Regions from separate parts of the Exiguobacterium sp. s39 genome, predicted to be linked through region 3. Evidence: riboswitches for the same ligand, from Rfam matches in the RefSeq annotation. Region 3 holds a riboswitch; each other region holds the start of a gene.
What was found. Region 3 has a riboswitch for thiamine pyrophosphate ahead of thiT (energy-coupled thiamine transporter ThiT). Riboswitches for the same ligand answer to the same signal wherever they lie in the genome.

Region 1 (5,890 bases), 1.1 Mb from region 3:
TTCCTTGAATGACTTGCTGAATGGCGTTCATGATGGTGTATTCCTCCCAAAGAATAATAAAAGCTATACGCTAAATTATACGAATTTTCAGACAATAAGCAACAACAAAATAAAATAAAATTTTAAAACTTAATAAAGTTAGCTAAATGTTAGGAGTTAAAAACATTGTAGGTGAACGAAAAAACTGCCACTCTCGGTATCGAGAGTGACAGGCAAGTAAAGCTAAATCATCCATACTGTAGCAATTGTTCGTATAGGTCATCGAGTTGCTGTTGGATGCTTTTAGAAACGGTATCGGTCGGTTTTTCACGTTTTGCTAATTTCTGTTCAAGCCGCTCGATCTGCACTTCTAACTCATGTTGTGACAAGCGTTTTGGTTTTTGAGGGGTTACGTGGAGTGAGGAAGACGTAGCGAACTCAGTACGCTTCTGTTGAGCATACGCATACGTACCATGATAACGCGTCAGACCATTTTCGAGCCACAGGATCTGCGGAAAAAGCCGATTTAAGAAATAGCGGTCGTGTGAGACGGCAATCAATGTACCAGAAAAATTCTCGAGTGCTTCTTCGAGTGTCTCTCTTGATTCAATATCGAGATGGTTCGTCGGCTCGTCGAGAATTAATACATTGACCGACGAATGAACGAGGACGGCGAGTTGCAATCGCACACGTTCGCCTCCGCTCAGTGACAAAATGGACCGAAAGACAGTTGGTCCAAAGAACAGGAACCGGGCTAGGATATGGCGGGCTTCCGCTTCTGGAACGGCAATCCGGTCTCTAAACCAGTCGATTAACCGCGCGTCCTCCTCGAAATGGGCATGCTGGGACAGGTAACCGATCCGATTCGATGGTCCACGCGTGAGTGTGCCTGCCTCTGGTGATAATTCGTCAAGCAGCAGTGAGAGCAACGTCGATTTCCCACTCCCATTCGTTCCGACGATCGCGATCCGATCCTGTGCCATGATCTCGAACGAGACGTCATCAAAAATGTGGCGAATTCCGTAAGCAAACGAGAGTTCTTCAGCGCGAAAGACGACTTGGCTCGTGTGATCAGTGGAAGAGAAGGAGACATCAGCGGTTTTGGCTTCGAGTTGTGGTCGTTTAATCCGTTCGATCCGCTCGAGTGCTCGTTCCATTGATTTTGCTTTACGGAATAATTTCTCACTCGGTGGAGACGCTTCGTTTGCCCATTGCCGGAGTCGACGAATCGCTTCCTTCATTTTCTTTATTTTTTTCTGTTGCTCTTGGTAGGCGTGGAACTGTTCCATCAAGCGACGTTCTCGTTCGACGACGAACGCGCTGTAATTCCCTATATAGGTTGTCAGTTCACCGTCCTCGAGTTCAACGATCGAGGTGACGACGGCGTCTAAGAAGACCCGGTCGTGAGAGACGAGCAGGATGGTTCCTGTGTAGTCCCGTAAGAACTGCTCTAGCCATTCCACGGCAGCTAAATCAAGATGGTTCGTCGGTTCGTCAAGAATGAGCAGATTTGGCTCCATGAGTAACATGCGACCGAGACAAATCTTCGTCTGTTCACCACCGCTCAACTGGTGGAAAGGACGAGTGAGTAACGGACGAAGGTGTAACCCGTTCACCATGCGCTCGATTTTCGAGTCGAGTAGATAGCCATCCTTTTGTTCGAACGCATTCGTCGCTTCCGCATATCGTGCGAGTAACGCATCCAGATTCTCTGGTGCTGTCGCCATCATTTGCTCCAACTGTTGCATCCGAGAACGGATCGCGAGGATGTCTTCAAACGCTGTCCAAAGGACGTCGAGTCCGGTCATCGTCTCACTATATACAGGAAGTTGTTCCAAATAGCCGATCGTCAAACCGCTCTTTTGATAGATGACACCACCGTCCGGTTGCTCAAGGCGAGCGAGCAAGCGGAGTAATGTCGTCTTGCCACTCCCGTTTCGTCCAATTAGACCGACACGGTCGTGTTCGTTTAAGAAGAGGGAAACATCCGTTAAGATCGTTTCGCCTCCGAATTGTTTGGTTAGGTGTTGAATGTCGCAAATCATCATAATCAATTGATCCTTTCGCGCGCATCAAAAAAAGGAGAGCGCAAATAGCACTCTCCATCACGTGTGAAAGATGCGCTTTGCTGTATTTTTCAATCATGAAGTTCTAAAAAAGGGCAGACGGGTGCCTTAGAACGCCATTCCATGAAAAATCGCGCGCAACAGATACAATTGTTCCATCAACCAGTGTTTGCACGCGGCAAAGTCCATCTTTTCACACCACCTTTCGTTTCAGATATCTCTAGTTTACTATTTTTTTGTCAGTTACGGAAGTCTGAATTATTTGAACACGCCAGCGATTGAACTGAAGAAGTCACTGAGTCCATCGAATAATTTAGCGAAGAAACCTTTCGTTTCTTCTGATGTTGCGAACGCGTGGATGTCTTGCCCCGCATTTTTCAAACCACTCTCGATTTGTCCCCAGTTGATGTTCGCTTGCTCCATTTGATTGAATAGATTCGTCAACCGGTCCATTTGTGCGTCAGACAACTGGATATTGTTGTTTTGAATGACTTGGACGATCAGGTTTTCGATCTCGACTTTGGTTTCCGGTTTTTGATTGGCGATCTCAGCCTTGATCTCATTCATTAAGTCAGCGACTTTATCCGTGCCGACCGTTTTTCCGACGTCTGATGTGACCGATAATTCTTGCTGTGCTAAATCCTTGCGTTCGTCACTTAACTTAATTCCAGTCTCAGCGGAAGTTTGATCGTACGCTTTCATGATTCCTGTCAGTGCCGATGTCCCGGTCACCTTGTAGGGAGAAGTGATCGTGATATCGGCATCTTTGACACCCGCTGTGACGAGAGCGTTGAGATACATATCCTTTGTCACCCATGTGATGTTCTCCGTCGAGACGGAAAGTCCATCACCTTTTTCCGTCAGTTCGATCTTAGCCGACGAATACATGTTGCCACCTTTTTGCGACTGTGGAATGTTTTTCCCGAGATATTTTTCTTCGTCAGCAGAAGTGGCGATGATCGGTGTGATGCCTTCCGGTGCATTGAGACGGGAAAGCACCCATGCTTTATCCTTTGCGCCGAGCGACTCCCCGAGTGTGACGATCGTCTTATCGACGACTTGTTCGGCAGATGCGGCTGTCGGGAGTAATAGAGCAGAAGCGATAACGGCTGACGCCATGATTTTTGTTGGTGTATGCATAATGAAATCCTCCAATTGTAAGTAACAGAATGAATTATAGTATCAGGTACTAAAGTTAGTGTACGAGAACGAAAGAAGTTCGGAATCGGTCTGTAGATGGAGACGGCATCCGTCTTCTGACACTCCATAGTATAGCGAAAAGAGGACAACTTGACTTCCATTTTCAGCATGCTATAGTGGATGGGAATCGAATAATGACCACTAGGGGAGTCGGTAGACCGACTGAGACGAACGAAGACGTTCGGACCCTTTGAACCTGATTAAGTTCGTACTTACGGAGGGAAGTGGCGTCAAGTCTTGTTCTTCTTGCGCCATGCCCGTGTGTTTCGGGGTGGTGTTTTTTCGTTTCATACTAAACGAGGAGGATGAGATCATGACATTCACACAAGAAATCAAACAAGCGGCACAAGCGTATTGGGATAGTAGTTTTACGCACCCATTTGTACAAGGAATCGGGGAGGGGACGTTACCGCTCTCGAAATTTCGGCATTACGTCATGCAGGATGCCTATTACTTAAAACACTTTGCGAAGATTCAAGCGAAGGCAGCGTCAAAAGCAGACGACTTCGCGACGATCGCGACACTTGCCGAGCATGCTACTTCGACTTACGAGGCAGAGTTGAGCTTACATCAATCATTTTTTGAGCCGCTCGGTATTACGGAAGCAGATCTTGAAGCATTTGAACCGGCACCGACAGCATATGCGTATGTCTCCCACATGCATCATGCGAGTGAAGGAACGCTCGGTGAGACGATTGCTGCCATCTTGCCATGTTACTGGTTGTATTATGAAGTCGGACAGCAATTACTGACGTGTACTCCGGAAGAAAAAATCTATCAGCAATGGATCGACACGTACAGCTCGGAATGGTTTGAAAAGGTCGTCTTTGAACAGATTGCACGGCTTGATGCGCTGGCGGAACAAGCGAGCCCGATGGAACGCGAGCGGATGAAACGTCATTTCGTGACAAGTTGTTACTATGAGTTACTCTTCTGGCACATGGGGTGGACGGAAGAGACGTTCACGTCGGTCTACGAAAAGATTCCAGCACGCCCGGTATCTTCTTAAACCAGTAGATGGTAGAATTAGGAATACCATCTGGTGAAAGTAGGGATTGGAATGGAAATCGTAGTCATCGCACTCGTGATCCTCGCGGCATATGCTATGCAACGAATGCTTGGTAAAGTCAAAGTAAGATTTGTAGGACTTATCATCCCAACGTTGATTGTGTTATCCGGTATATCCGCATCGACTCGAAACTTCAAGGTAGCGTATAGCATGGGAAGCTATATTTCTGCTGTTCTTGTCATCGTCGTCTATGCACTGCTGACTTATTGGTTATACCGCGTCTACCATCGTGCGAAAGAAGAAACTGAATATCCGTATCAATCATTAAAAGACCGAGGCATCCTTTAAGGAGCTTCGGTCTTTTGGTGTATCACGTCATCATTTTTTCCAGTTTTTAAAGCCGTCACCGAATTCGAGATGCAGTTGATCGGTAAAGACACCGTTCTGAAAGACCGGCACATCAACCGGTAAAGTGCCTTGCGGTTTGAACGTTCCGAAGATCGCTCGGATACCTGCAGGCAGGTTCGGTCCCGCTGATTTTAGATTGCCTGCTTCGGAGTCTGGACCGTTTGGATCGCCTTTGAAGCCATAGACGAGGACGTGTGCCGGTGCGTCCGGTTGAACGGCGACATCGTATGGGTTACGGAGACTGAGCAGGACGGATGGTGTATCCGTTTGTTTCGCATAGCGGAAGATCGAAGCCGGAATCGCTTGTTCTGGTGCAGTAGGTAGTAGTTTAGCACTCGTGTTGACGTTGGAACCGACGATGATGTAATCTGCTGCATCGAGTTGCGCCCGTAATGTCGGGTTTTGGTCGAGCGGTAGCGTAGTAGCCGAGTAATTCGCTGTCATCACGTGCCAGTTCCGATTCTTCGGTAGGGAAGCGATCGTTTTTTTCATGCTGTCCGTTTGATCCGCCGCAGGAGCGATCACAAGAACATTTGCGTTCTTTTTCGGTTTGAATGGTAAGGTCCGCTGATAATTTTTCACGAGTGTGACCGCGGCTTCCGTCATCGCACGTTCTTTTGCTTTATGCTCGGGACTACCGACGATTTGGTTCGATTGCGCGATTTTTTCAGCTAGGGATGTCGTGTCAGTCGTACCGTTCCAAATTCCGCGTTCTGCTTTCAGTGTCAGAATCCGCTCAACCGATTGATCGATCCGTTCCTCTGAGAGGCGACCATCTTTGACTGCTGCGATCACATCCTTGAAAATCTGATCGAGCTTTGTGACATCTTGCTCGGAACGAAGGATCGTCGGCATGAGCGCGATGTCGACTCCAGCGTCAAACGTCTTTAAGACGGCTTCTGATTCCGTGAAGTTGTCGGCGATCGCCTGCATGTTCAACGCGTCTGTGATGACGATGCCATCGTAGCCAAGTTTTTCGCGCAGTACGCCCGTGATGACATCATCCGATAACGTCGCAGGTAAAGGGAAGGTACCATTTGTCGACGTGACGACTTCAGGTTCGATTTGCGGCATCCCGATGTGTCCTGTCATGATCATATCGATGTCTTCAGCAATAGCTCGCTTGAACGGTACGAGCTCGACTTGTTCTAGCTCCTGCAGGGATCGGTCAACGACCGGTAATCCATAGTGGGAATCGGTCGCCGTATCGCCGTGACCCGGGAAGTGT
Region 2 (5,890 bases), 810 kb from region 3:
GTTGCCGGCTGTACTGGAATTGATATCGTCTCGATTTTAGAGAAGATGCGCTTGACGATCACCTATTTCGAAATGGATATCGAAGGAGAACGGGCAGAGGATCATCCGCGGCGTTTTACGTCGATCTCGATTCATTACCGGCTTGAAGGTGATCTCCCGGAAGATAAGGTCCGTCGTGCCATCTCTTTATCAAAGGATAAATATTGTTCGGTCTCGCAATCCCTGAACGCTGAGATTTCCGTCTATTATTCGATTAATGGTGTGCGAAGCGAGGATCCTTTGTGAAGAAAACCGTACTGATCGGTTGTCTGTTGCTTGCAGGGTGTGCACAGGAGACGACGGAACCAACGAAACCATCACAACCGGAAACGAAGCATCCGACAGAAGAAAAGAAACCGAAGCCTGAGCCGACGAAAGAAGAACGACAACAAGCACGATTAAAGCAGCAACTTGAAGCGATGTCGACGTCAGAAAAGATCGATCAACTGCTCTACATCGGAGTCGCCGGCACGGAACTTTCAGCAGCTGACCGGAAACTGTTAAAGACGCATGCGATTGGTGGGGTCTTACTGCTCGGCGGAAACATCACGTCGGAAGAGCAACTCTTGACGTTCACGCGTGCGATTCAAGAGACGAACCAAAAACCGTATGCGTTCGTCGGGATTGATGAAGAAGGCGGACGCGTCAGCCGGGTACCGGATCAACGATTACGTCTACCGACGAGTCAACGGATGGCGCAAGGAGCAGATGAAGTGAAAATGGAAGACGTCGGACGTACGCTCGGACATTTGTCACGTTTTTATGGCTTCAACATGGACTTCGCGCCGGTCCTTGACGTCAACAGTAATCCGAACAATCCGATCATCGGCGACCGTGCGTTAAGTGCTGATCCGAATACCGTCGCGACGCTTGGTACGGCCCTGATGCACGGGATGCAGGAGACGGGAACGATTCCGGTCGTCAAACATTTTCCCGGTCACGGCAATACGAGTGTCGATTCCCATGTCGGGCTACCGAAAGTGACGGCATCAAAGGAAGAATTGAAGCGGACGGAGCTGTTACCGTTCCAAGAAGCGATTCAAGAGGGCGCCGAGATGGTGATGGTCGCCCATATTCTCTATCCCGCGTATGACGATATGAATCCGTCCTCGCTCTCAAAGCCGATCTTGACTGACCTCTTGCGTCAACAACTCGGATTCAACGGTGTCATCATCACGGATGATCTCGTCATGGGGGCGATCACGAAACAATATGGTCTCGCAGAAGCGGCACGTCAGTCGCTCGTCAATGGAGCTGATATGGCGATGTTTTCAGAGGCAGGTGCTTACACAAAGGTCCATGCTGAAGTGATGCAAGCCGTCAAAGACAAAACGCTGACGCCGGAGATGCTCGATGCCAAAGTAATGCGCATCCTGAAGCTGAAGCAGACGTATGCCGACAGCCAAGAGCAACAGCGACCAACGAAATCGGAACTGATTCAGCAAGTGGAAGCGCTCAACTAGGACTAGCGAAGCAAAGCGACTCATGCTAGACTAATGGGGCAAGCCAATTAAACACGAAAAGACACTAGGGGAGTCTCCCAGCAGACTGAGACGGAAGTATCCGGACCCTTTGAACCTGATCTAGTTCGTACTAGCGGAGGGAAGTGGCTCGAAACCTTAGATATCCTTAGCGCTTCAGCGCATTTTCGGACCACTCCCTTCAACATCGGGAGTGGTCCTTTTTCGTATGGAAAGGAAGAACATGATGCGTCTACATCTGATTTCGACGGGATCCATTAATCCGCTTGACGAAATAAAGACCTTTCAATCGCTTCAACCTTATACGGATCAGCTACATCTACGTGAACCGAACTTGTCGGCGGCAGAATTACTTGATCTAATTGAAGCGCTCCTTGCGCATGGTTATTCGCCTGATCAGGTAACGGTTCATGATCGGGTCGATGTCGCCCATGTCGCCGGCATCGGTGTGCAGCTGACGCGCCGTTCCTTACGTGTCCGCGATGTGCGACGTCATTTTCCGAATCTCGTCATCGGGAAATCAGTCCATTCGCTAGCAGAGGCACTGGCAGCAGAAGCGGAAGGAGCCGACCGCCTGCTGTACGGTCATATTTATCCGACAGCGTCGAAGCCGGACGTGCCACCACGAGGGATTGACGCCTTGAAGCAAGTCGTCACCTTCACGACGAAACCAGTCATTGCAATTGGCGGGATTACACCAGAACGCATGCCTGAAATCGTAGCGACCGGTGTAACCGGAATCGCCGTCTTATCGGGTATTCTCGGTCAATCGGATCCGCTCGCCGCCGTCAAGCATTATCAGGGGGTACGGGTATGACGAATCACATCATCATCGGCAGTGGAGTCATCGGTTTGACGCTTGCTTACGGTCTCGCCTGTCAGAATGAATCCGTCGTCGTCTTAGAACGCGGAGCAGGTGGACAAGGAACGAGTCGCGCGGCTGCCGGGATGCTTGCGACGGACATCGAGCTCAGAGAGGAATTGCATGCACTTGCCGCGCGAAGTCGTCGTCTGTATCCGTTGCTTGCACGTCGTCTCGAGCGAGAAACAGGCATCGATTGTGGATACCGGGAACAACCGTTTTTGTTAAAGCGTAAAGGGCGCGAGCATCTGTTTCCAGCTGTCGGTCAAATCGATCCACGACGACTGACGACTGCATTGATGTATGCCTTACACGCACGTGGCATATCAATTGAAGAACAGGTAGAGGTCACACGCATCGAAGAGAACGATGACTTCATCAGGATCGAATCGAATGCGGGAATCTGGACCGGACAAACAGTGACGGTCGCTGCCGGACGGGGTTCGCAAGCCTTGCTCGATACAGCCGGCATTTCGATCGCGACATATGGGGTCAAAGGGGAATGTCTCGCCGTCCGTCTCGCGGGTCAGCCGTTACGCTCGATCCTGTTTGACGACGCCGTCTACCTTGTGCCGAAAGCAGACGGTCGGATTTTGATCGGTGCGACCGAACTGCCGCACGACGAGACAGTCGGTGTCAGTGTCGCAGGGGTCACGTCATTGCTTCAAGCAGCAGAACGACTGTATCCACCGATTCGTGACGCGGTCATCGAAGAAGTCTGGTCCGGTGTACGACCACAAACGGCGTCCGGCTTGCCATATATCGGAGTCGCCGATTCATCCCGTCGGATCTTCCTAGCGACGGGGCATCATCGGCATGGCATATTACTCGCACCGGCGACAGCGGAAGTCTTGGTAAATACATTACGGTTGATTCAGAAGGAGGAAGTCCGATGAACATTACGATTAACGGCAATGACCACACGATCGATCAGATTGAAACGATCGAGGACATGCTCACGCAACTTGGCTTAGGGGAAAAGCTCGTCATCGTCGAACAGAATCGACAAATCATCGATCGCGCGGCGTATGGTCAGACGGTCATTCGGGACAATGACACATTTGAAATCGTTCATTTCGTAGGAGGAGGATAAACATGCTGAAAATTGGAGAAAAGACATTTGAATCACGATTATTACTCGGAACAGGGAAATATACGGATGCTACGGTACAGCAGAAAGCAATCGATGCGTCTGCTTCACAAATTTTGACATTCGCCGTCCGTCGGCTCGATATCTTCGACAAACAACAAGCGAATTTTTTGGAGTCGCTTGATTTAGCGAAGTACGATTTACTGCCGAACACGGCCGGTGCGAAGACGGCGGAGGAAGCTGTTCGGCTTGCGAAGCTTGCGCGGGCATCCGGTATGTGCGACATGGTTAAGGTCGAAGTGATCGGTTGCGACAAGACGTTACTACCTGATCCGATCGAGACGTTACGGGCTTCTGAAGAATTACTCAAAGAAGGTTTCATCGTCTTACCGTATACGTCGGACGATGTCGTCCTTGCACGGCGACTCGAGGAACTCGGTTGTCACGCCATCATGCCGGCAGCGTCACCAATCGGTTCCGGGCAAGGCATTCTCAACCCACTTCATCTACGATTCATCATCGAGCAGACGACGGTCCCGGTCATCGTCGACGCCGGGATCGGCTCACCGACTGACGTCGCCTATGCGATGGAACTGGGAGCGGATGGTGTCTTATTGAACTCCGCTGTCGCCCATGCTCAAGATCCGGTCAAGATGGCGCACGCCATGCGACTAGCTGTCGAAGCAGGGCGCTTCGGATACGAAGCGGGACGTATCGAGAAGAAACAGTATGCGGTCGCGAGTAGTCCAACGAGTGGATTGATTCGATGAACCGTTACTCACGGCAAACTCGATTTCAACCGATCGGGGAAGCGGGACAAGCACGCTTGGCATCAGCGAAGATACTGATCATCGGCATGGGAGCGCTCGGAACGGCGTCGGCAGAGCAACTCGTCCGCGCCGGTGTCGGCGTCGTCCGAATCGTCGACCGTGATTATGTCGAGTGGAGTAATCTACAACGACAACAGCTTTATACCGAAGACGATGCGCGTCATATCGTACCAAAAGCGATTGCCGCAAAAGCACGGCTTGAAGCGATCAATTCGACGGTGACGATCGAAGCGTATGTATTAGACGTCGACCGGGTAGCGCTGACGTGGCTTCTCGATGATATCGATCTGATCATCGACGCGACGGACAATTTCGATATTCGTTTGCTGATGAACGACATGGCGTTGATGCGTTCGATTCCGTGGATTTACGGTGGATGCGTCGGCAGTTATGGGATCACGTTTACCGTCCGTCCCGGGGAGACGCCGTGTCTGCATTGTCTGCTCGATCAATTACCGCGGGATCAGGAGACGTGTGATACAGCGGGAATCATCGGACCAGCTGTACAGATGGTCGCTTCCTTACAGGTGACGGAAGCGTTGAAGTGGTTGAGCGGAAAGACGGACGCCATGCGGACGCGCTTGCTTGCGTTTGATGTCTGGTCGAATACGTTTCAACAAATTAACGTCCAGTCACTGAAGCAAACGGAGTGCCCGTCATGCGGCATCGAACCGTCCTATCCTTACTTATCGGATCAAACGGTTCATTTCACGGCACTGTGCGGTCGGGATGCCGTTCAAATCCGCGGAGACGGACAGCGGGATCTGGAACAGTTGAAACAACGTCTCCAGCCGGTCGCTGCGATTTCCGCCCATAATCCATATTTGCTGGCGTTTACGACGGACGAACATCGGATGGTCGCTTTCCGAGATGGACGCGTTCTGATTCATGGCGAAGCGGATCTCGTCAAAGCGAAACGCCTCTATCATGCCTATTTCGGGTAACGTTCACAAAACAGTAAAACTAATTTTAAATATATATGTTTTAAATGTTTGAAAAACAGGTAAATAAGACTTCAGACATAAATCGGTCTACAGGTTTTGAACGTGAAGAGGAGTGATTCAGATGAAACAAGAATTCGATCCAATCAAGGATCAGGCACAGACGGAAGACGCCCAAGCAGTTGTTCAGCAACCCAACTGGAATCCGGATCGGTACCGGACGAACTTGAACCCATTCTATCTGTCACCTTGTAGTGTCGAACGTAGAGAAGACGTGCATCAGGATGCATCGAAAATTCTCGAAGTCGAGACGTCGTCGCCCCTCCAACAACTTTTTGAACACAATCAAGCAACGCATAAATCAGAACAATCGGGCAAAAAATTCAAGACAGGCATCGTCGTCGGTGTCGGTGCGATTATCGGCGGATCGGTTTCTGTGATTCGTTCCGTTCAACGCTTTAGAAAACAACGGACGAAATAACACATTCGTCGCAAGAGTGAAAAAAGCAGGAGGCATTCGCCTTCTGCTTTTTGTGTTACCCTTTCGTTTCATAAAAGAAATAAAGGGGTTTTAGTATGTATGTTGTTTCTACTTGTTATATCTAGATTTATCAGTTAGTTACGTTATCAAATGCGGTAGATTTACC
Region 3 (5,890 bases):
AACCTGATTTTTCAGCGCACTTGCTCGACCGATTTCTCGTTTTGATCGAAGCGAAGGAAATTCAACCCGTCATCCTATTGACGAAGATGGATTTGCTGGACGATGTTAAAGGACCGGCTGTCCGAGAGGCGATTGCCGCTTACCGGAAGATTGGGTATACGGTCATCGAGACATCAAGTGAGACGTTGGCAGGTATTGAGCAAGTCCGTCCGTTACTTGCTGGAAAAACGAGCGTTCTCGCCGGACAATCCGGTGTCGGGAAAAGTTCATTGCTCAATGCACTGGAACCCTCTCTTGATTTAGAAACAAGTGCGATCTCGAAATCACTCGGACGCGGACGTCATACGACGCGCCACGTCACATTGATGCCGCTTGCCGAAGGATTGATTGCCGATACGCCAGGTTTCTCGAACCTCGATTTTCCGTATGATATGGAAATCGAGGATGTACGGTGGAGTTTCCCTGAATTCGTGGCTGTACAAGATGATTGCAAATACCGAGGTTGCTTGCATTTGAATGAACCCGGTTGTGCCGTCAAGGAAGCCGTCGAAGCCCAAGAAATCATGCCCTCTCGTTATGAGAACTATGGTATGTTTATAGACGAAATCAAGAATCGAGCCCGGAGGTATTGAAGATGATTAAAATTGCACCATCTATCTTATCAGCAGATTTTGCGAATCTCGAACGCGATGTTAAAGCAGTCGAAGCAGCAGGCGCGGACTATATCCATTTTGATGTCATGGACGGTCAGTTCGTACCGAACATCTCATTTGGATTACCTGTGCTTAGCAGCTTACGTCAAAAGACGGATATGATTCTCGATGTCCATTTGATGATCGACCAGCCAGAACGTTTCGTCGAGGATTTCGTCAAAGCAGGGGCGGACATCGTGACGTTCCACGTCGAAGCGACGAATCATGTCCATCGTGTCTTGCAACAAATCAAAGCAGCGGGCGCAAAGGCAGGAGTCGTCTTGAATCCCCATACGCCATTATCAACGATTGAACACGTCCTTGAGGATGTCGATATGGTTTTATTGATGACGGTCAATCCGGGCTTCGGTGGACAAGCCTTCATCGAGCGTGTCATGCCGAAACTCGCAGCACTTGCGCAAATGAAAGCAGATCGTGGTCTGACATTTGAAATCGAGATTGACGGTGGCGTCAATCCGGAAACGGCAAAGCTTTGCATCGATAACGGTGCGAACGTTCTCGTCGCAGGATCAGCAATCTACAATGCACCAGATTATGCGGAAGCGATCACTAGCATTCGTCAAGGGGCTGCCGTATAATAAGAACGAGAAAACGAAATATGATGACCGCAAGGGGTGTCGCTTGAAAAGCGGCTGAGAGGAGTCTTTTAGACTTTAACCCTTCGAACCTGTTCCGTTCAAACGGACGTAGGGATGTGGCGCACGCAGGCAGTACGGCGTTCGTCGTACTGCCTTTTTGCGTCCTCTCGTACAATGAAGGAGGAAAATAGCATGAAACGGTTACAAATGATGATGGAAATTGCCATCTTCGCCAGTCTCGGAGTCGTCTTTGATTTACTGATTCCATTCAAAATGCCACAAGGAGGCTCAATCAGCTTAGCGATGTTACCGATCTTCGTCATGGCATTTCGCCACGGTGTCGTCGGAGGGGTCGTCACGGGAGCGCTTGTCGGTACGATTCAATTGATGTTCGCTCCACAAGTCTTGACGATCGTTCAACCGATGCTTGACTATACGATTGCGTATGGTGTCGTCGGATTAAGTGGTCTGTTCGCGCGTCAAGTCAGACTAGCCGCGCGCAATGGACAAAAGAAAAGCTTGATGGCGTTCGTTCTCCTGGCGACGTTATTAGGCGCAGGACTCCGTTATATCTGTCATGTCATCAGTGGAATCGTCTTTTTTGCCGAGTATGCCGAAGGTCCAGTCGTACCGTATTCATTGATTTATAACGCGACATACATGGTACCGTCTTACGTTCTTTGTGGTGTCGTTGCGGGTCTTTTATTTACGACTGCGCCACGCTTACTCCGTTATTCGGCACGAGGCGTCTGAGATGCGGGCGATTCTCGTCTGTGCCGGTCCGCGAGAAGAAGCGCCGGATTTACGGACGTTTTGTCAGCCAGGTGATTTTATCGTCGGTGTCGATGGTGGTGTTCAGACGATTGAATCGTTTGGGCTGACATGCGACCTGACGATTGGTGATTTTGATTCGCTTGGTTATGTACCAGAAGGGGCAATCGTTCATCCGGCCGAGAAAGATGAAACGGATCTCGAACTGGCACTTCGTACAGTCTCAGAGAAGAAACAGTTTGAGGATACCTTCATTATCGGGGCGACAGGTGGGCGGCTCGACATGACCGTCCAAAATGTATATCTATTGAAGCGATACCCAGAGGCACGACTCGTGACGAAACGAGAAGAGGTACGATACTTGGCTGAGGGAACGTATGCAGTCGAAGCAGGGAGCTATCATTATCTTTCGTTCATTCCACTCGTACCATCTACTTTAAGCTTATCCGGAGTCAAATATCCACTTGATGCACATCCAGTACCGGTCGGAGGTTCCTTGACCGTCAGTAATGAATGGTGTGCGTCAGAAGCGAAGGTAGAGCTCCATCAAGGAGAACTATTGATGATGCGGACGCTTAAGGAATAGCACAATCATAGGAAAGAGGCCGTGGACAAATCCATGGCCTCTTTTTGTATGAAATTATTCTTCGAGTTGAGAAGGGGCGACACGGATGTCGCTTTGGGCGGATAGATGTTTTCCTTTGACGAAGAGATGATAACTTCCCCACATGACGAGGAAGAAAGGAACACCGATGTATAGAGCGATTCGTTGATCCGCTTGAAACGCAAGACTGACGAGGACGACGACGTTTAACGTCAGCGAAATCAGTGGTAACACCGGATAGAGTGGTGTCTTGAATTTCAGTTCGGATACATCGTGTCCGTTTCGGACGAACTGACGACGAAATGCGAGCTGCGAAGCAGAAATCGAAATCCAGCCGACTTGAGCGCCAAGTCCGGCTAAGGACAAGAGCCAAATGAAGACGGTATCCTCTGCGAAAAACGCGGTTAGGAGCGATAACATCGCAAACATCATCGTAAAGAGTAACGCGCGCATCGGCACACCACGTGCATTGACGTAAGATAATTTCTTTGAAATCATCCCTTCTTGCGCCATCGCCCATAACATCCGAGTCGCCGCATATAATCCGGAGTTTCCGACGGACAATAGTGCCGTCAAGACGACGATGTTCATCAAATCAGCAGCGTACGGAATACCGATCGCATCAAAGACCATGATGAACGGACTGCTGACTCCGCCAGCTGTTTCATACGGAATTAATGCACCAACGATCGTAATCGATAAGACGAAGAAGATGAACGTCCGCCAGACTGTATTGCGGATGGCTTTTGGAATCGATTTTTCGGGCGTGTCGGACTCCCCAGCCGCAACACCGATCAATTCCGTTCCTTGGAAGGCGAAGTTGACGGCAATCATCGTCGTCAAGACACCGAGAATCCCGTTTGGAAACCAACCGCTTGCCGTAAAGTTCGCGAATAACGATGTTGGGCGATCTGCTTCCATCGGTAACCAGCCGAACCAAGCAGCGCCACCTAGAATGATGAAGAACAGGATCGCGAGGACCTTCAAACTCGAGAACCAGAATTCAGCTTCACCGAATGCTTTGGCGGAGACGGCATTCAGACCGAACAGCAAGACCGTAAAGACGGTACACCAGACGACAACGGGTACGTTCGGAAACCAGCGGTCCATCAAACTGCCGGCAGCTGTAATTTCGAGTGCGACCGTCACGGCCCAGCCGAGCCAATAAATCCAACCGACGGCAAAGCCGACCCCTGGTCCGATGAAGCGGGTCGTATAGGTCTGAAATGACCCCGAGACCGGCAGATAGACCGCTAATTCTCCTAGACATAACATCGTCAGATACATGATGGTCCCACCCACGATGTAACTGAGGACCGCCCCGAGAGGTCCTGCTTGTGAAATCGTTAATCCTGACCCTAAAAATAAGCCTGTTCCGATGATTCCGCCGAGTGAAATCATGAACAGGTGTCGACTCGTCATCTCTCGTTTGAGTTGCATGATGACTTCCCCCAATTCTGACAAAATAAAGTACGTTCCTATTGTAAGCGTTTTCAATAAAAGCGACAATTAGTTTATGAGAAAAATAAATGAGGGCATAAAAAAACCGGAAGGGAAGATTCCCATCCGGTGGTTGCGCCTTATACGCGTTCGACTTTACCTGATTTAAGAGCTCGAGCTGAAACCCAAACCTTTTTCGGCTTACCGTCGACGAGGATACGTACTTTTTGTACGTTGACTCCCCAAGTACGTTTTGTTTTGTTCAATGCGTGTGAACGGTTGTTACCCGACTTTGGCGATTTCCCAGTAACGTAGCATTTACGTGCCATGCGTTCCGCCTCCTTTTATGTTGTTTTGCGTTCGTCCTAATAGACACTTTGCTATCTTAGCATGGTGTCAGGGCGGTTGCAACATAAAAAAAGTAGCTGACAAGAAAAAAACTTGACAGACAACCTCGAAATTTAAAATAATGGATGAGGATGATGGTAAAAGTTCATTTGACCGCTACTATTTTTCACTTATTCATTGTATAGTCAGTACGGCGACTTTTCAATAGTAGGTCCTTATAGTAGAATTATGAGAAGAATACAATATTCAAAGGGGGCTACTCAGGTGGCGATCGAGATGAAAACGACCTATGGAAAGATTGATGTAGATAATGATGTCGTCGCGCAACTTGCGGGCGGCGCAGCAATGGAATGTTTTGGTGTCGTTGGTATGGCATCCCAGTCTCAAATCAAGGATGGTCTTGCTGAACTCTTAAAACGTGAGAACTTTGCACGCGGTGTCATCGTTCGACAGGCTTCAGAGCAGGTCCATATCGATATGCATATCATCGTAAGCTATGGAACGAAAATCTCAGAGGTGGCGAACAACGTACAGAGTCGCGTGAAATACACGCTCAGTCAGGCACTAGGTCTTGACGTGACATCTGTGAACATCTTTGTCCAAGGAGTCCGCTTGACGAATGTCTAAGGCGGGAATAGAGGAGGAAACTTTAGTGAGTGTAGATCGTTTAACAGGAGCGCAGTTAGTCAAGATGATTCAAAATGGCGCGGCGAATCTCTATCAAAATGCAGATTTCGTCGATTCATTGAACGTCTTCCCTGTGCCAGATGGTGATACGGGAACGAACATGAATTTGACGATGACTTCAGGAGCAAAAGAAGCAGGTAAATCAACTTCGGATTCTGTATCGGAAGTCGCGAACGTCTTCGCACGTGGATTATTGATGGGGGCGCGCGGAAACTCTGGCGTCATCTTAAGTCAATTGTTCCGTGGATTCTCGAAATCAATCGAAGGCAAAACAACGATTGATACGAAGGAATTCGCAGATGCGTTACAAAAAGGTGTCGATACAGCATACAAAGCAGTCATGAAACCGGTTGAAGGAACAATCTTGACGGTTGCCCGTGAAACAGCGGTCGCTGCTATCGCACAATCTGAGACAACGACGGATTTCTTAGAGTTGATGCGTCAACTCGTCGAAGCTTCGAAAGTATCGCTCGACGGAACACCAGAACTTCTTCCGGTATTAAAAGAAGTCGGCGTCGTTGACTCTGGTGGTCAAGGTCTCGTTTGTATCTATGAAGGATTCCTCGCAACACTCGAAGGAAAAGAACTCGACAAACCGCATGCGCCTGTCATGGAAGCACTCGTCGAAGCAGAGCATCATAAAACGGCTCAAAGCTTCATGTCGACAGAAGAAATCCATTACGGTTACTGTACGGAAATCATGGTTCGTTTCCAAGATGACAAGCTTGCGAATGCACCATTCAGCGAAG
Region 4 (5,890 bases), on a different contig from region 3:
GATATTCCTGCATTCAATCGGGAAATCGTTGCAAAACTTGGCTAATGGTATAGAACAAAAATCAGCACTGCGATAACGCAGTGCTGATTTTTTATAGATTTTCTGGATAATCACAGAGTTCCGTAATGACGCCGTGTGAATGACGAGGATTCATATAAATCAATCGTCGTCCGAATGGCGTCGTTCGATACGTATCTTCTAAAAATGTTAAGCCTTGTTGTTTTGCTTCTTCAATCGCTTGATCTAAATTCTCTACACGATAAGCAATGTGGTGGACACCTTTCCCACGTTGTTTCAAAAAACGAGCGATCGGACTATCCGGACTTGTTGGCGTTAACAACTCGATGTGCGCATCATCGAACTCGATGACCGCAATATTGGAAGCGACACCAGGCGCAGGATTCGAGTACTCTTTTGTTAAAATTCCTCCAAGTACGTTTGTATAAAATGAAATGGCTTCCTGCATGTCGCGAACGGCAATTCCAGTGTGGTCTAATTTCATATGATATCCTCCTTCTGTTCGCTTCAGTTTCCCAAAAACACTCCAAAGTTGCAACGATGAGTTACCTTCCAAATGTTTCTATTACATAGAAGAGGAAAGATTTATTTAAAATGAAATATCACTGAAATATTATGGAAGAGGAATGAATGCTATAATCAAAAACGTTCTTATAAAAAAGAAAAACTATTACAGAATTTAAATTTAACTTAAATACTCTACGATAAATCATAAAACATACACTACAGAAAAAGAGGGAATACTACATGAAAAAAACGTTCGCGTCGCTCATCGTTTCCGCACTGGTTCTTTCATCAGCACCTCATTTTGCAGCAGCTGACGATTTAAGTGAACAGAAAGCCAAAAACGAACAACAGCAACAAGACAATGCTAAAAAGCAAAAAAACTTAGAGTCTTCTGTTAATCAAGAAGGTCAAAAAATCTCTAAAACACAACAAGAAGTCAATCGACTAGACGAAGCGTTGAACGAAAAAATCTTTGCTGTCGAAACAAAGGATCGTCAAATCAAAGCAACAGAACGTGAAATCGTTGAACTTGGAAAAGAAATCGAGAAATATAAAGCGAAACTAAAACGCCAAGAAAAACTACTCGGTGATCGTCTTCGTGTCATGCAAGAGAATGATGGAAACTCAATTAAATGGGAAGAAGTCATCTTTGGTGCTAAAAACGTTGGTGATCTCGTAAGCCGTGTCATGGCAGGGAAATCCATTTCAAAACAAGATGATAAAATGATCACGGATTACCAGAATACGCAAAAGCAATTAGCGGATGCGCAGCAAGAAGTAAAAGAAAAGAAAGCGCAGTTGGTAGTTGAGAAAAAAGAATTAAAACGTCAACAAGCGGACCTTGAATCACAATTAAAAGAGCGGAATAAACGCTTAAAAGAACTACGTAAGAAAAAAGAAAAGTTCGAAACACAATTGATGGATGCAAAAGAAGTCCAACAAATTCTGATTGCGCAAGAAAAAGCGATTGCTGCTGAAAAAGCAGCACGTGAACGTGAAGCTCGACTCGAAAAAGAGCGTCAAGCTCAAGCGGCACGTGAAGCGAAAGCACGAGCAGAGGCTGAAGCAGCGCAAGCAGCAGCACAAAAAGCAGCAGAAGAGCAAGCTGCTAAAGAAGCAGCAGCTCAGCAAGCAGCACAAGAGAAAGCGGCACAATCGGAAAAACCTTCTGGTTCGACGAAACAATCAGCACCAAAACCATCTACACCAGCACCAGCTGCGCCTGCTCCAGCACCAGCTGCACCAAAACCAGCTGCACCAAAACCAGCACCATCATCAGGTGGTCTGTTCATTCATCCAACTGCTGGAACTGTTACACAAGGTTATGGTTCTGCAGGCGGAGAGAACGGATATACGTTCCATAACGGAATTGACTTTGGTGGTCCAGTCGGTACGCCGATCGTGGCAGCTGCAACAGGTACAGTCATTACAGCATCAGGTGGCGGACCTTACGGAAATCATGTCATGATCGCTCACCAATTGAACGGGAAGACATATACGACAGTATATGCTCACATGAGTTCACTCAATGCCCGTGCTGGTCAACGTGTCAGCCAAGGTCAACAAATTGGCGCGTTAGGTAGTACAGGAAATTCAACAGGACCACACCTCCACTTCGAAATTCACGTTGGTGGATACAGCTATAGTGCAACTGGTCCAGCTAACTCAGTCAATCCATTGTCGATGCTTTAATCGTAAAGAATCGTTGCGTATGCAACGGTTCTTTTTTTTGTCATTTTCAAAAAACAAATCGTATATTACAAAAAACCGTTTTCATTTGAAATGTAAATGAAATTTTTTTGAAACGATTACGGTGCTATAATCTATTTCAGATATGAGAGAAACTTGAATACTATAATAAAATATGAAAAAAACATAAGTGAGGAAAACGATATATGCTAAAAAAACTAATTTCTACCATTGTTTTAGGAGCATTACTTATAACAGGAACACAACCGATCGCAGCAGCGACCATTAAAGAAAAAAAAGCTGAAAATGCCGCTGAACAACGTAAACTTGAAAAAGCGATCAAAAAACAAGAAGCTAAAATCTCAAAAGAGCAACGTCAAATCAATCAAATTGACGCAGCAATCAACGAAAAGATTTTCCAAGTCTCTGAAAAAAATAAACAAATCGAACAGTTGAACGTTCGAATCGATGAGTTAAAGGCAGACATCGTCCGTTACGAAGAAATGTTACAGAAACAGGAAGAACTACTCGGTGATCGTTTGCGTGTTTTCCAAGAGAACGATGGAAATTCGATTAAATGGGAAGAAGTCATTTTTGGATCGAAGGATTTAGGTGATTTATTCAGCCGTGTCATGGCGGGGAAAAAAATCGCTGAGCAAGACGATAAAATGATTTCGGATTACATCGCAACGCAACAAAAATTAGGAGAAGCAAAACAAGCGCTCGTTGAGAAAAAAGCGGAGCAAATGCAAGAAAAGAAAGTATTGCTTGAACAAAAGAAAGCGTTAAAGCTTCAAATGAAAGAACGTAGTGCCACGCTGAAGAAATTACGAAAAGGGAAGACGAAGTTCACGACAGAACTGTTAGACGCAAAAGAACTTCAAGCGACTCTCGAAGCGCAAGAACGTGCAATTGCGGCAGCGAAGGCAGCTGCTAAAGCAGCGGCTGAAAAAGCAGCAGCGGAGAAAGCGGCAGCCGAAAAAGCCGCTAAAGCGAATGCTCAAGCAGCAAAACAAGCAGGTAAGAGTTCAGAATCAACTGATTCTGTTGCCCCGCCGGTTGTTTCGAGTGGAGGGAAATTCGTTCGACCGTCTTCTGGTGGAGTGTCACAAGGATTCGGACCAGCAAGCGGCGCGAACGGTTATACGTTCCACAACGGTGTTGATTTCAGTGGTTCGGTCGGATCTCCAATCGTCGCTGCAGCAGCTGGAACGGTCATTACAGCATCAGGTGGTGGACCTTACGGCAATCATGTCATGATTTCTCACTTCCTCGATGGACAAGTGTACACGACTGTCTACGCACATATGAGTTCATTATCGGTTCGTGCAGGACAAACGGTCTCTCAAGGTCAGCAAGTCGGGACACTTGGTAGTACAGGGAATTCAACAGGACCACACTTACATTTCGAACTACATGTCGGAGGCTATCAATACAGTGCCTCTTCTCCTCTAAATGCAGTCAATCCATTAGCATATCTGTAATCAAAACGGGCTTCGGCTCGTTTTTTTTTCTTCTCTATGCTACAGTAAAGGCGAAACGAATACTTGAGCAACTAGGGGAGCTGGAGGAATCCGGCTGAGAGGAAAACCAATCTGTTTTCGACCCTATTACCTGAACTGGATAATACCAGCGTAGGAAAGTTGAGCCGAACGGATACCGGAATGCGTATATAACGCTTTCGTATAGCGTCGACTGCTTTTTTACAGCGGTCGACGCTTTTTTTGTCGGTCACGACTCCCTTACATTGCTCGATGGGAAGGTGAAAAGAACATGAAACATGTACTGACGATTGCAGGATCCGACTCCGGTGGTGGAGCTGGGATTCAAGCAGATTTAAAAACCTTTTCGGCTTTAGGGGTTTATGGAATGAGCGTCCTGACAGCCGTCACGGCGCAAAATACGTTGGGTGTTCAAGCGGTGGAAGAGTTATCCCCAGAAATCGTAGATGCCCAGTTAACGTCGATTTTTTCAGACATTCGTGTCGATGCGATCAAAATCGGGATGGTCTCGAATGCGCAGACGATTCGAGTCATTGCTAGACATCTCCGCAAACAGACAGTTCCTATCATATTAGATCCCGTCATGGTCGCTAAAGGTGGTCATGCCCTGTTGCGGACGGAAGCTGAACAAGCATTGATTTCAGAACTTCTGCCGCTTGCGACACTCGTTACACCGAATTTACCGGAAGCGGAGCGGTTAACAGGACAATCAGTGACCAATCTAGAGGAAATGCAACTGGCGATGCATCAATTGGCTACACAGACAGGGGCAGTATTACTAAAAGGTGGACATCTCTCAGGAGCTGCAACGGATTTATTGTTTGATGGGGAAGTGGAACACCGTTTCACATCGGAACGGTTAGACAATCAACATACTCATGGAACTGGTTGTACCTTATCTGCAGCGATTGCAGCACGGATGGCGCTTGGAGAAGATTTACAAGATAGTGTACGACAGGCGAAAAACTATGTCACGGAGGCAATTCGTCATGGATTTGCTCTCGGACAAGGTATTGGACCGACACATCATTTTCACTCACTTTGGAGGGATACACATGTTTACGACCATTCTTGAACACAAACCACTCATTCACCATCTGACGAACACGGTTACGATCAACGACTGCGCAAACGTCACACTCGCTGTTGGAGCATCACCCGTCATGGCGGAAGACATTCGTGAAGTAGAAGAGATGGTTAGACTCGCACAAGCTCTTGTCTTAAACATTGGTACGATCGATGCAGACATGCAAGCAGCTCAACGACTCGCAGCACGTGAAGCGGGACGTTTGAATGTCCCGATCGTTCTTGATCCAGTTGGAGCAGGGGCAACGACATTACGTACTGCCTTTTCTAAAGAACTCATTGATCTCGGGTGTACGGTCATTAAAGGAAATGCTTCTGAAATCAAGACGTTACTTGGGGAAGATGGGCGAACTAAGGGAGTCGATGCTGCGGGAGATACAATGATGGATCGAGAAAGCATTCGTGCATTCGCTCGCAAACACAAATCTGTCCTCGTCGTGACAGGTCCGAACGACTATATCACGGATGGAACGCGCGAAATGGAATTACATGTAGGAACACCTCGTCTAGGAGATATCACGGGTACGGGCTGCATGACGGCCTCCTTGATTGCGAGCTTCCTCGGTGCAGGATATACAGCGTTTGAGGCGGCTGTTCACGGAACATTCGTCATGGGAAAAGCAGGAGAACAAGCAGCCTCCGCGCAAGGTCTTGGTGATTTTAAACGAGAGTTGTTCAATGCCATCAGCCTCATGACGGTACAAGATCTTGTGGAGGTGACAGAACGTGTCAATTGATTACTCCATCTATGCAGTGACGGATCGTCGGTACCATCCTGAAGTCGCGATCGAGACGGTCGTTGAGGAAGCCATTTTAGGTGGTGCAACGATCGTGCAATTACGGGAAAAAACAGCGCAAGGAAAGGAATTCTTTGATCAGGCAGTTCGGTTGAAAGCACTCACGGATCGGCACGACATTCCTTTGATCATCAATGATCGGATCGATATCGCGTTACTCGTCGGAGCTGGTTTGCATATCGGACAAGAAGACATTCCTTTAACCGCAGCACGTCGCCTTTTACCAGATGCCGTGATTGGTGTGTCGGTAGCAACCGTTGCACAAGCGATTGAAGCAGAACGAGACGGAGC

Region 1: another riboswitch for thiamine pyrophosphate. It lies ahead of tenA (thiaminase II); the one in region 3 lies ahead of thiT (energy-coupled thiamine transporter ThiT).
Region 2: another riboswitch for thiamine pyrophosphate. It lies ahead of KNQ11_RS02660 (thiamine phosphate synthase); the one in region 3 lies ahead of thiT (energy-coupled thiamine transporter ThiT).
Region 4: another riboswitch for thiamine pyrophosphate. It lies ahead of thiD (bifunctional hydroxymethylpyrimidine kinase/phosphomethylpyrimidine kinase); the one in region 3 lies ahead of thiT (energy-coupled thiamine transporter ThiT).

What each region holds. Positions count from the first base shown of each region.
Region 1 covers NZ_JACSNA010000001.1:276,780-282,669, forward strand. The annotation lists gene KNQ11_RS01420 (alanine/glycine:cation symporter family protein) at 1-31, opposite strand, end outside; gene abc-f (ribosomal protection-like ABC-F family protein) at 228-2,027, opposite strand; gene KNQ11_RS01430 (DUF1002 domain-containing protein) at 2,304-3,185, opposite strand; TPP riboswitch at 3,379-3,485, shown strand; gene tenA (thiaminase II) at 3,559-4,254, shown strand; gene KNQ11_RS01440 (hypothetical protein) at 4,306-4,602, shown strand; gene KNQ11_RS01445 (glycoside hydrolase family 3 protein) at 4,633-5,890, opposite strand, start outside.
Region 2 covers NZ_JACSNA010000001.1:519,516-525,405, forward strand. The annotation lists gene KNQ11_RS02650 (OsmC family protein) at 1-285, shown strand, start outside; gene nagZ (beta-N-acetylhexosaminidase) at 282-1,502, shown strand; TPP riboswitch at 1,559-1,661, shown strand; gene KNQ11_RS02660 (thiamine phosphate synthase) at 1,744-2,337, shown strand; gene KNQ11_RS02665 (FAD-dependent oxidoreductase) at 2,334-3,278, shown strand; gene thiS (sulfur carrier protein ThiS) at 3,275-3,475, shown strand; gene KNQ11_RS02675 (thiazole synthase) at 3,478-4,242, shown strand; gene KNQ11_RS02680 (ThiF family adenylyltransferase) at 4,239-5,246, shown strand; gene KNQ11_RS02685 (hypothetical protein) at 5,368-5,724, shown strand; gene KNQ11_RS02690 (hypothetical protein) at 5,855-5,890, opposite strand, start outside.
Region 3 covers NZ_JACSNA010000001.1:1,334,463-1,340,352, reverse strand. The annotation lists gene rsgA (ribosome small subunit-dependent GTPase A) at 1-632, shown strand, start outside; gene rpe (ribulose-phosphate 3-epimerase) at 635-1,291, shown strand; TPP riboswitch at 1,314-1,423, shown strand; gene thiT (energy-coupled thiamine transporter ThiT) at 1,484-2,044, shown strand; gene KNQ11_RS07140 (thiamine diphosphokinase) at 2,046-2,648, shown strand; gene KNQ11_RS07135 (amino acid permease) at 2,703-4,106, opposite strand; gene rpmB (50S ribosomal protein L28) at 4,247-4,435, opposite strand; gene KNQ11_RS07125 (Asp23/Gls24 family envelope stress response protein) at 4,719-5,081, shown strand; gene KNQ11_RS07120 (DAK2 domain-containing protein) at 5,107-5,890, shown strand, end outside.
Region 4 covers NZ_JACSNA010000004.1:99,578-105,467, forward strand. The annotation lists gene KNQ11_RS14965 (type 1 glutamine amidotransferase domain-containing protein) at 1-45, shown strand, start outside; gene KNQ11_RS14970 (VOC family protein) at 92-502, opposite strand; gene KNQ11_RS14975 (murein hydrolase activator EnvC family protein) at 766-2,217, shown strand; gene KNQ11_RS14980 (murein hydrolase activator EnvC family protein) at 2,421-3,698, shown strand; TPP riboswitch at 3,762-3,872, shown strand; gene thiD (bifunctional hydroxymethylpyrimidine kinase/phosphomethylpyrimidine kinase) at 3,988-4,791, shown strand; gene thiM (hydroxyethylthiazole kinase) at 4,772-5,539, shown strand; gene thiE (thiamine phosphate synthase) at 5,529-5,890, shown strand, end outside.